3 regions of the Serratia sp. LSHTC3 genome follow, and region 3 is predicted to be linked to each of the others. Evidence: predicted binding sites of a transcription regulator. Region 3 holds the regulator's gene; each other region holds the start of a gene.
What was found. The regulator PhoB, encoded in region 3, activates phosphate uptake and scavenging genes when phosphate is short. The targets are predictions, from matches to a motif close to CTGTCATAAAACTGNCNNAT.

Region 1: ugpB (sn-glycerol-3-phosphate ABC transporter substrate-binding protein UgpB) is a predicted target of PhoB. The motif match lies at 2,081-2,100, and genes of this name have one in related genera.
Region 2: pitA (inorganic phosphate transporter PitA) is a predicted target of PhoB. The motif match lies at 1,398-1,417, and genes of this name have one in related genera.

What each region holds. Positions count from the first base shown of each region.
Region 1 covers NZ_JBXUNP010000006.1:271,456-275,544, reverse strand. The annotation lists gene ugpA (sn-glycerol-3-phosphate ABC transporter permease UgpA) at 1-589, opposite strand, end outside; gene ugpB (sn-glycerol-3-phosphate ABC transporter substrate-binding protein UgpB) at 668-1,987, opposite strand; gene AC2CGI_RS21160 (aminotransferase-like domain-containing protein) at 2,175-3,362, opposite strand; gene livF (high-affinity branched-chain amino acid ABC transporter ATP-binding protein LivF) at 3,407-4,089, opposite strand, start outside.
Region 2 covers NZ_JBXUNP010000007.1:150,742-154,830, reverse strand. The annotation lists gene pitA (inorganic phosphate transporter PitA) at 1-1,392, opposite strand, end outside; gene AC2CGI_RS22030 (BaiN/RdsA family NAD(P)/FAD-dependent oxidoreductase) at 1,693-2,892, shown strand; gene add (adenosine deaminase) at 2,921-3,913, opposite strand; gene AC2CGI_RS22020 (nucleoside hydrolase) at 3,923-4,089, opposite strand, start outside.
Region 3 covers NZ_JBXUNP010000005.1:63,587-67,675, reverse strand. The annotation lists gene AC2CGI_RS18630 (PstS family phosphate ABC transporter substrate-binding protein) at 1-363, opposite strand, end outside; gene phoR (phosphate regulon sensor histidine kinase PhoR) at 378-1,694, opposite strand; gene phoB (phosphate response regulator transcription factor PhoB) at 1,719-2,408, opposite strand; gene sbcD (exonuclease subunit SbcD) at 2,624-3,856, shown strand; gene sbcC (exonuclease subunit SbcC) at 3,853-4,089, shown strand, end outside.

The sequences.
Region 1 (4,089 bases), on a different contig from region 3:
CGCCGTCGATGGCCGCCGCCTCCACCAGCGAACGCGGGATCGACTGCAGCGCCGCGAGGAAAAACAGGAAGTTATAGCTTATCTGCTGCCATACCGAGGCCAGCACCACCAGGAACATCGCCTGGCCGCTGTTTTGCGCATGGTTCCAGTTATAGCCCAGCCCATTGAGGAAGTGGGTGATCAACCCGAGACCGGGGTTGAACAGAAAGATCCACAGCACCGCCGCCACCGCCGGCGCCACCGCGTAGGGCAGGATCATCAGCGTGCGATAGAGGCGGCTGCCGCGCAGCACGTAGTCCACCAGCGCAGCGAAGAACAGCGAGACCGCCAGCCCGATGCCCGCCACCAGGAAGCTGAAGATCAGCGTGGTGTAGAACGAGTCGAGGTAGTAAGGATCCTGGAACAGCTGCTTAAAGTTATCCAGCCCGACAAACTGGCTGGACAGGCCGAACGGATCGAGACTCTGCACCGAATACCACAGCGCCTCGCCGGCGGGCCATAAAAAGAAGACGGCGGTAATCAGCAGCTGCGGCAGCACCAATGCATAGGGCAACCAGCTGCAGCCGAAACCGGGACGGGAAGATGACATAGCAGTTAAACCATTAATCGGGTACGGAAGGATCGGCGTGAAGACGCGAGCCCGGTCCGCCGGGCCCGCGACGCAGGGTTATTTGGTTGATGCTTCGAAGCGACGCAGCAGTACGTCACCGCGCTGCACGGCGGCGTCCAACGCCTGCTGAGGCGTTTTCTTGCCGGTCCACACGCCTTCCAGCTCCTCATCCACCACGCTGCGGATCTGCGGCATGTTGCCCAGGCGCAGGCCCTTGGTGAACGGCAACGGCGGCTTGTTCAGCATCTGGCGAGTGGCGACGTCGGCGCCCGGGTTCTTGTCATAGAAGCCCTGCTGCTTGGTCAGGTCGTAAGCCGCGGTGGTGATCGGCAGATAGCCGGTCTTCTGGTGCCATTCGGCGGCGATTTCCGGCTGCGCCAGGTACTGCAGGAATTCGGCTACGCCCTTGTAGGTGACGGCGTCTTTGCCGTTCATCACCCACAGGCTGGCCCCGCCAATGATGGCGTTCTGCGGCGCGTTTTTCGCGTCGGCATCGTACGGCATCATGCCGACGCCGTAGTTGAATTTGGCGTAGTGCTTGATGTCCGCCAGCGAACCGGATGAGGCGGTGGTGATGGCGCAATCGCCGTTGTAGAACTTCTCGGTGGATTCGTCTTTGCGGCCGAAGTAGGTGAAATCACCCTTCTTGTTCATCGCTTCGAGCAGCGCGATATGCTTGACCTGCAGCGGTTGGTTGAACTCCAGCTTGGCACTGGTGCCGCCGAAACCGTTGTTTTCACTGGCGAACGGCACGCCGTGCCAGGCGCTGAAGTTCTCCAGTTGGATCCAACCCTGCCAGCCGCTGGCGTAACCGCACTTCATGCCAGCTTCGCGCAGCTTGGCGGTATCCGCCGCCAGTTCCTGCCAGGTTTTCGGCGGCTGATCCGGATTCAGGCCGGCCTTTTTGAAGGCGTCTTTGTTGTAGTACAGCACCGGCGTGGAGCTGTTGAACGGCTGCGACAGCAGATGCCCGCTCTTGTTGTCGGTGTAATAGCCGGCCACCGTCGGCACGAACACCGATTCATCGAAGTTGATGCCGGCCTCTTTAAACACTTCGTAGACCGGCTTGATGGCTTTGCTGGCCATCATGGTGGCGGTGCCCACTTCGTAAACCTGCAAGATCGCCGGCGCCTTGCCGGAGCGGTAAGCGGCGATGCCCGCCGCCAGGCTCTGTTCGTAGTTGCCTTTATAAACCGGCACAATCTTGACGTCGCTGTGCGACTGGTTGAAGCGATCCGCCAGAGAGTCCACTTCTTTACCCAGTTCGCCTTCCATCGAATGCCAGAACGGGATTTCTGTCGCCGCCAGCGCCTGGGCGCTGACCGCCAGGGTCAATGCGACGCACAGCGTGGTTTTGCGAATAGCGTAGGTGAGCATGCCTAACTCCTGAAAAAGCTGGTGTAAAAGCGCGTGAGCGAAAAGAATCAGTTTTTTGTTCGGAAGCTAACATGCCATGCGCGGATGACAGAAAAATAACCGTTAGATGACAGCCACATGACGGCAAGGTGAAGTGAAGATGGCGGTTTGATGTCGGCGGCGGGCATCAGCTCCGCCGCCGCGAGGCTTATAGCGAACGGCGCAGGCGCGCCACCGCTTCTTGCATCTGCTGCTCGGTGGCGGTGGCGAACGACAGGCGGAAGGTCGAACGATCCGGGTTGTCGGAGAAGAAGTATTCCCCTGGCACGAACACCACGCCCTGCTGCAGCGTGGTGTTCAGCCATTCGGTGGCGTTGAACGGCTGGCGGAAACGCGCCCACAGGAACATGCCGCCCTTCGGTTTATCGAAGGTGATGTAGTCGCCCAGCTCCTGCTCCACCAAACCGGCCAGGATCTCGCCCTTCTGTTTGTAGGCGGCGCGGATCTTGTCGATCTGAGCCGGCAGGCGATCCAGGCCGAGATAGCATTCGACGATGCTCTGCGACAGGGCGCTGGCGTGCAGATCCGCCGCCTGTTTGATGATCGCCACTTTATGCAACAGGAACGGCGGCAGGATCGCCCAGCCCAGGCGCAGGCCCGGCGCCAGGATCTTGGAAAAAGTCGAGGTATAGATGATGTGGTCGGTGTTGCCCAGCACCTGCTGCGACACCTGATGCAGCGTCGGGTGGCGCTCTTCGGTGAAACGCAGCTCGCCGTACGGATCGTCTTCGATGATCAGGAAGTTATGTTCGGCGGCCAGCTTCACCAGCAGTTCGCGGCGCGCGGCGCTGAGGGTGATGCCGCTGGGGTTGCCGAAGTTCGGCACCACGTACACGCCCTTGATGCGCTGGGTTTTCAGCAGCTCGGCCAGCTCTTCCACCACCATGCCGTCGCTGTCGGACGAGACCGACATGATGTTGGCCTCCGCCAGTTCCAGCGTTTGCAGCGCCGCCAGGTAGGTCGGGCGCTCCACCACGAACACGTCGCCCGGGTTGACGATGGCGCGCATCACCAAATCCAGGGCCTGCTGAGAGCCGGCGGTGACCATCACCTCTTCTGCGCGCGCGGTGACGCCGCGCTCGGCACACAGCGCGCAAATGCGCTCACGCAGCAGCGGGCTGCCCTCGGTCAGGCCATACTGGAATGCGCTTTTCGGCTGTTCGGTGATCGCCTGCCGGGTGGCGATGCTCAATCCTTCGAAATCGAACAGCGCATCAGAGGGGATGCCGCCCGCCAGCGAAATGACGTGTTCCATCTTGCTGTGCTTAAGCAATTCACGGATGGCCGAACTTTTTACGTTAACGATGCGCTGCGCGAGTAACCCTTCTGTCTTCATTTCTTCTTCTCGTACCTGATTATTTTAATTCGTAGGGGGGCGGATTAACCGCCCAGATACGCCGACCTCACTGCTTCGTTGGCTAACAATGCAGCCCCCGTATCTTCCAACACCACGCGGCCGTTTTCCAGCACATAACCGCGGTCCGCCAATTTCAGCGCCTGATTGGCGTTTTGCTCCACCAGGAAGATAGTCATGCCCTCTTCCCGCAGCTGCTGAATGATGTCGAAGATCTGCTGGATGATGATGGGCGCCAGCCCAAGCGAAGGTTCGTCGAGCAGCAGCAGCTTCGGCTGGCTCATCAGCGCGCGGCCGATGGCCAGCATTTGCTGTTCGCCGCCGGACATGGTGCCAGCGCGCTGGCTTCGGCGCTCCAGCAGGCGCGGGAACAGCGTGAACACCCGTTCGATGCGCTGTTGATACTGGTGACGATCGGCGAAGAAGCCACCCATCGCCAGGTTTTCTTCCACCGTCATGCGCGAGAAGACGCGCCGCCCTTCCGGTACGATCGCCACCGCTTCACGCATGATGCGCGAGGTTTGCCACTGGGTGATGTCCTGGCCCTGAAAGACGATGCTGCCTTCGCTGGCGCGCGGTTCGCCGCACAGGGTGCCGAGCAGCGTGGTTTTACCGGCGCCGTTGGCGCCGATTAACGTCACGATTTCGCCCTGACTTATCGTGAGACTGACCTGATGCAGCGCCTGAATTTTGCCGTAATGGGCGGATA
Region 2 (4,089 bases), on a different contig from region 3:
GCCGCCGTCCACGATCATCGTCCCGGCAACCGCCGAAGAGAGGACGTGGGTGGTGGAGACCGGCATGCCGGTATAGCTCGCCACGCCGATCGACAGCGCCGCGGTCATCTGGGCCGATACGCCCTGGGCGTAGGTCATGCCTTTCTTGCCGATCTTCTCGCCGATGGTGGTGGCCACGCGTTTCCAGCCCACCATGGTACCGAGCGACAGCGCCAGCGCGACGGCGACGATGATCCACATCGGCGCGTACTCGACGGTCTGCAGCAGATCCTGACGCAGGTTCTTCAGGAAGCGCTGGTCGGCGGATGAGGTTTCCGGCAGCTTGGCGACTTTATCCGCCGTGTCGGTCACGCACATCAGCAGGCGGCGCAGGTGGCTGCGCTGGTCAACCGTCAGCTGATCGTAGCTTTGCAGGTTGGTCAGCATGCCCTGAGCCAGCTCGATCGCCGGCATGGCGCGCGAACTGTCACAGTGGAACTCGGCCGGTTTGCCAGACGCAGCTTCGTCATCCGGGCTTGGCACCAGCGGCGTCAGCGACACCGCATGCGACAGCGCGTCGCCGTGCTGCTGGTAATATTGCTGCAGGTGGGTCACGGCGTCACGCGTACGGGTGATGTCATAACCGGTTGCATTCATATTGACCACGAAGCCGGCCGGCGCAACGCCGATCAACACCAGCATGATAAGGCCGATGCCTTTCTGGCCGTCGTTGGCGCCGTGCGAGAAGCTGACGCCAATCGCCGACAGGATCAGCGCGATACGGGTCCAGAACGGCGGCTTGCGTTTGCCGTCGACCTTTTCACGTTCCGCAGGGGTCATGTGGATACGCTGGCGTTTCTTGGTGCCACTCCAATAGCGGCGCAAGGCGAACACCATCACTCCCGCCACCATCATGCCGACCAGCGGCGAGAACAGCAGAGAAAGGAAAATGCCAATCATTTTCGGGACGTTAAGCGCATCCACCACCGAAGTGTGGGTCATCAGGGCGTTGGTTAAACCGACACCGATGATTGCGCCTATCAGCGTATGGGAACTGGAGGCCGGCAGACCGAAATACCAGGTGCCGAGGTTCCAGATGATTGCCGCCAACAGCATGGAGAAGACCATGGCTAATCCGTGTGCTGAACTGACGTTCAACAACAGATCGGTAGGCAGCAAGTGGACGATGGCGTAAGCAACACTCAAACCGCCGAGCATTACGCCAAGAAAGTTGAACAAACCTGCCATCACGACCGCAAGTTGCGAGCGCATGGCGCGGGTATAAATAACTGTAGCGACCGCATTGGCCGTATCATGAAAACCGTTGATGGCTTCATAAAACAACACGAACAACAATGCGAGAATTAACATCAGGCCGGTATGGAAATCCAGGCCAGCGAACAAATGCAGCATAAGCGTTACGCCAGTTTGTGGACATGAACGCCGCGCATTATCAGTGACAACCGGGGCCGGGGAAAAGGAAAATATGACGTTTTTTTGATTTGGACATGACGAAACGATGACGCGCCTATAACAAAAATATTGAATATCAACGCGTTATTCTCCTCTGACCTCTGTAATATTTTCTTACTGTGGCGTTGGCGGCGCCGGGGCTTTACAATCTGCCGCCGTGAATTTGGCGGTGACCGGCGGCGAAACGGCGTAATATGGCGCTCTTTTGTCGCGATTGTGGTTTTGATAAGTGAGGCTCAGGTGGAACAGTTTGATGTCGTAGTGATTGGGGCGGGTGCCGCCGGCATGTTTTGCGCCGCGCAGGCGGGGCAACTCGGTTGCCGCGTGTTGCTGCTCGACAACGGCAAAAAACCGGGCCGCAAGATCCTGATGTCCGGCGGCGGGCGCTGCAACTTTACCAACATGTACGCCGAACCGGCGGCCTATCTGTCGAACAACCCGCACTTCTGCAAGTCGGCGCTGGCGCGCTACACCCAGTGGGACTTCATCGATCTGATCAACCGCTACGGCATCGCCTACCATGAAAAAACGCTGGGGCAGCTGTTCTGCGACGATTCGGCGCAGCAGGTGGTGGATCTGCTGGTCAAAGAGTGCGAGCTGGGCCAGGTGACGATGCGCCTGCGCAGCGAAGTGCTGGGCGTGGAGAAAACCGAGAACGGCTACCAGCTGGCGCTCAATGGCGAAAAAGTAAGTGCCCGCTCACTTGTGGTGGCCAGCGGCGGATTATCCATGCCGGGGTTGGGCGCCTCGCCGTTCGGTTACAAACTGGCGGAGCAGTTCGGCCTCAGGGTGCTGCCGACGCGCGCCGGGCTGGTGCCTTTTACCCTGCATAAGCCGCTGCTGGAGCATGTGCAGGCGCTGTCCGGCGTGTCGGTGCCGGCGGTGATCACCGCCGAGAACGGCGTCAGCTTCCGTGAAAGCATCCTGTTCACCCATCGCGGTCTCTCCGGCCCGGCGGTATTGCAGCTGTCCAGCTACTGGCAGCCGGGTGAGTATGTGAGCGTTAACTTACTTCCTGAGCTGGATCTGGCGGGCTTCCTGGATAACCAACGCCAAGAGCACCCGAACCAAAGCCTGAAAAACACCCTGGCGCTGCATTTGCCGAAGCGGCTGGTGGAGTGCTTGCAGACCCTGGGACAACTGCCGGAGGCGACGCTGAAGCAGCTGAATGCGCCGCAACAAGCGGCGCTGGTGGATCTGTTGCAGAACTGGCGCGTGCAGCCGAACGGCACCGAAGGCTACCGCACGGCGGAAGTGACGCTCGGCGGCGTTGACACCAACGAACTTTCCTCCAAGACGATGGAGGCCCACAAGGTGCCGGGGCTCTATTTCATCGGCGAAGTGGTGGACGTGACCGGGTGGCTGGGTGGCTACAACTTCCAGTGGGCCTGGAGTTCGGCCTGGGCCTGCGCCCAGGCGCTGGCGGCGCAGGGGCGTTAAAACCCGCTCAGCCTTGACACGTGCCGGGTCACATTGGCCCGGCCTTGAGCTGATTCATTAATTTCATTTTAGTGTTGCCGTCGAGAAAACTCGCCTCCAGCGCCTGTCGGTTGCTGCGGTTAAAATCGTCATCCTGCCAGCCGAAGGCGTCATGCAACAGCTGGTACTCCTTGTTCAGCGTGGTGTCGGCGACGGTGCGCGCATCGGTATTCACGTTCAGCCGCACTCCCATCCTTTTCAGCCGATCTATCGGATGATCGTCGATGCTGTCGAACAGATTGCAGACGAGATTGCAGCTGGGGCAGATCTCGAGCAGGACGCCGGTGGCTATCAGACGCTCGATAAGGGCAGCATCCTCGATGCTCCTGACGCCGTGGCCGATGCGCGACACCTGTAGCCGCTCCAGCGTTTCCCGTACGCTGTCGGCGCCCTTCGCCTCGCCGGCGTGGGCGATGACGTTGCCGCCGGCTTCGCGCACCGCCCGAAAGGCCGCTACGTGATTGGCCAGCGGGTAACGCGCTTCGTCGGCGGCCAAATCCAGCGCCGCCACGCCGCTTCCCTGATAATCGATAACCAGTTTCGCCGTTTGCAGGCTGGCGGCCGCGTCGAAATGTCGCAGCGTACACAGGATCAGCCCGGCGGCGATGCCGTAAGCCCGTGATGCGTGATGCATGGCCGCCAGCACCGTCTCGACCACCGCTTCGCCGGTTAATCCCAGCCGGGTATGCAGCAGCGGCGCGAAGCGCAGCTCGGCATAGATGACATTATCCGCCGCCAACTGCGCGAATAAGTCCCCGACGGCCAGCGTTATCGCCTGGCGTGTCTGTAATAGATCTATTTGCGGCGCTATCTTGCTTAAAAAGTTCCCCAGATCGGCGCATCGCTTCGGCGCGATAAATTGCCGATTAAATGCCGCTCTGGTTATTTGCGGGTCGACCTTTTTGACATAGTGGTAGCTTAAACAGGTATCCAAATGGACGTGTAATTCCACTTTCTTCAATTTTCTTGGATCGAATTTCATACGGGCCACTTATTTCATTAACGGCTGAGATAACAACGAAAACAGTTTTTCTTTAAACAGGCCGGGTTTGATGCGGGTGATCACGCACGCATTGGCCGGTTCGCCGGTCAGGTGGGTGGAATCGATGACGTAATGGCCGTAAGACCTTTCACTTTTATATTCAACCCAGGAATACG
Region 3 (4,089 bases):
GTCCTGATGCACCAACACCACCAGCGCATCCACCGCTACCGGCACCGCCAGCGGCGCATAGCCGTAACGGTGTTCGAACGCCGAAACCTCGGCCGCCTTCATCGGCCGGCTCATCGGGCCCAGCTGCGCGGCGCCCGCCGCCAACGCGGTCGGCGCGGTCGACGAACCGGCGGCCTGGATCTGCAGGTTGACGTTGGGATAATGCTGGCTGAAATCCTGCGCCCACAGCGCCATCAGATTCGCCAGCGTGTCGGAGCCGACGCTGGACAGGTTGCCCGCCAACATGCCGTCAGGCTGCGCCAGCGCGCCGCGTCCGGCCAGCAGCGCCAGGCAAAGCAACAGCCCTCGGGTGATTCGGGTCATACCGGTGTCTCGCGTTAATTTTTCACCGCATTCTCTGATAAAGCGGCGGGAACAATCAACCGATTGGGCAAGGTAAAGATAAAGCGGGTGCCGATCCCCGGTTCGCTGAGGATCTCCAGCCGCGCGTCGTGATGGCTGAGCGCGTGCTTGACGATCGCCAGCCCCAGCCCGCTGCCGCCGGTCTGGCGCGAGCGGGCCTTGTCGACGCGGTAGAAACGCTCGGTCAGGCGCGGCAGGTGCTCGGCGGCGATGCCAGGCCCGTTGTCGCTGACCTGGAACTGCGCGCCATGCGCCGTCTGCTGCCAGCTGACTTCGATATGGGTGCCCTTCGGCGTGTGGTTGACCGCATTGTACACCAGGTTAGACACCGCGCTGCGCAACTGGTCTTCATTGCCGAACACGTTGAGCTGTTCGTTCACCCGGAAGGTGATCTCGTGATTGCCGCCGCTCAGCGATTGCGCCTCACGCTGCAACACCCGCAGCATCAGCGGAATATCCACCCGCTCGTTCATGTCGACATTGGGCGCCGCCTCGATGCGCGACAGCGTCAGCAACTGCTTGACCAGCCCGTCCATCCGGCGGGTCTGCTCTTGCATGGTGCTCAGCGCCTTGCTGCGCAGCGAACCGTCCTGCTCTTCGTCGCCCATCATCTCCAGATAGCCCTGCAGCACCGTCAGCGGCGTACGCAGCTCATGGCTGACGTTGGCGAAGAAGTTGCGCCGCGCGCCCTCCAACTGACGCATCTGGGTGACGTCGCGCGCCACCATCAGCAATTGCCCTTCGGAATAGGGCATCACGCGGAATTCGACGTAGTGTTCGTTGTTCAGCTGCAGCGTCAGCGGGCGCGAAAACTCCTGCTGTTGCAGATAGTGGCTGAATTCCGGATAACGCAGCAGGTTAAGGATGTGCTGGCCGTTGTCTTCCGGCCAACGAAAGCCGAGCAGATGCTGCGCCAGCCCGTTGCACCAGAAGATATTGCCTTCGACGGTGGTCATCACCACCGCGTCAGGCAGCGATTCGGCCCCGCTGCGAAAGCGCTTGATCAGCAGCGCCAGCTCGCGCCGGCGGCGGCGGTTGCGCTGCTGCATCTGATACAGGCCATAGAACAGCGGCTCCCAGCTCCAGCGGCCGGGCGGCGGCGTCATGCTGCGGTCGATCCACAGCCAATGGGAGAGTTTGAGCTGGTTGTAGAAATTCCACACCAGCGCAGCCAGCGCAGAAGCCAGCAGGAACCAGGGCAGATAACCAAAAATCAGCCCCAGCAGTAAGGCGGGCAGACAGAAAAGAGCCAGCTCCAAAGCCAGCCTCTTCCACGACAGACGTTCTAACACGGCATATTCTCCAGCGCGGCGCGATCAGTAGCGCGTTGAGAACCGGTAGCCGGTGCCCCGAACGGTTTGAACCATTTTATCATGCCCACTGGTTTCTAACGCCTTGCGGAGCCGACGGATATGCACGTCAACGGTACGGTCTTCCACATAAACGTTAGTGCCCCAGACGTGATTAAGCAACTGCTCGCGGCTATAAACCCGCTCCGGGTGGGTCATAAAGAAGTGCAGTAGCTTGAACTCGGTCGGCCCCATGTCCAGCGCCTGATCGTTCGCCATTACGCGGTGGGAGGACGGATCCAGGCTCAACCCTTGCATTTCAATCACTTCTTCCACCGCCATCGGCGAAATGCGGCGCATGACCGCTTTGATGCGCGCCACCAGCTCCTTGGGCGAGAACGGCTTGGTGATGTAATCATCCGCCCCCACTTCCAGGCCGCGCACCCGGTCTTCTTCTTCGCCGCGCGCGGTCAGCATCATCACCGGGATATCGCGGGTCAGCGCTTCGCGCTTCATATGTTTGATAAACTGAATGCCGGAACCACCGGGCAACATCCAGTCAAGCAACACCAAATCAGGGAACGGCTCAGACAGACGCGTCACGGCGCTGTCATAATCTTCGGCTTCCAACGGTTGGTAACCATTCTGTTCCAACACAAAGCACACCATCTCACGGATCGGCGCTTCGTCTTCCACCACCAGTATGCGTCTTGCCATCGTCAATCCTGCCAATGTGTTAGCGACTTTTCGGGCGCCATTATGCGTCAGTTTTGTGACACTTTTATGAAAAAAACCGGCTGTTATAGGCAGTAAGCATAGCGATTATTTCCCGCAGTAACGAAAAATCATCCGGTTGTCATCATCATTGCGCCGGGACAGCCGCCGCCGCGGCCTTTATAATCATCGCCATTATCTTTACATCCGGGAGTGTCATGCGCCTGATCCACACCTCTGACTGGCACCTTGGCCAGTACTTTTTCACCAAAAGCCGCGCCGCCGAGCACCAGGCTTTTCTGAACTGGCTGATCGAACAGGTAGATCAGCAGCAGGTGGATGCGCTGATCGTCGCCGGAGATCTGTTCGATACCGGCTCGCCGCCCAGCTATGCCCGCGAGCTGTACAACCGCTTCGTGGTGGAACTGCAGCGCACCGGCTGCCAGCTGGTGGTGCTGGGCGGCAACCACGATTCGGTCGCGACGCTGAACGAATCGCGTGAACTGCTTTCCTGCCTGAACACCACGGTGATCGCCAGCGCGCAGGGCGCCCCGGAACAGCAGATCGTGGTGCTTAACCAACGCGACGGCCAGCCGGGCGCGGTGCTGTGCGCCATCCCGTTCCTGCGGCCGCGCGATCTGCTCACCAGCCGCGCCGGCGAATCCGGCGCGCAGAAACAGCAGGCGTTGCAGGAAGCCATCGCCGAACATTACCAAACGCTGTATCAGGCGGCCTGCGAGCGCCGCGACCAGTTGGGCCTGCCACTGCCGATCGTCGCCACCGGCCACCTGACCACCGTCGGCGTTACCACCTCCGACTCGGTGCGCGACATCTATATCGGCACCCTCGACGCCTTCCCGGCGCAGGCCTTCCCCCCCGCCGACTATATCGCGCTGGGCCACATTCACCGCGCGCAGAACGTCGCCAAATCGGAGCATATTCGCTATAGCGGCTCGCCGATCCCGCTGAGCTTCGATGAGCTGGGCAAAGCCAAAAGCGTCTTCCTGGTGGATTTCGCCGACGGCGCTTTGCAGCAGGTAGAAACGTTAACGATCCCGCAGTTTCAGCCCATGCAACTGATCAAAGGCGATCTGGCCGAGATCGAACGGCAGCTGCGGCAATTTGCCGACTATGCCGGCGAGCTGCCGGTGTGGCTGGATATCGAAGTGGCGACGCAGGGCTACCTCAGCGACATCCAGCGCCGCATCCAGCTGATGGCGGATGCGCTGCCGGTGGAAGTGGTGCTGCTGCGGCGCAGCAAAGAGCAGCGCCGCCAGGCGATCGCACAGCAGGATAAGGAAACGCTCAACGAGCTGAGCGTCAACGAGGTGTTCGAACGCAGGTTGGCGCAGGAGGCCGACATGCCCGAAGCGCGCCAACGGCGGATGCACCAACTGTTCCGCCAGGTGGTCGAGGCGGTGCAGCACAACCCTGAAGAGAGCAACCCATGAAAATCCTCAGCCTGCGGTTAAAAAACCTCAACTCGCTGCAGGGCGAATGGAAAATTGACTTCACCGCCGAGCCGTTCGCCAGCAACGGTCTGTTCGCCATTACCGGCCCGACCGGCGCGGGCAAAACCACCCTGCTGGACGCCATTTGCCTGGCGCTGTACCACCAGACGCCGCGTCTCAACGTCACGCCAAGCCAGAATGAACTGATGACCCGCCACACCGCCGAATCGCTG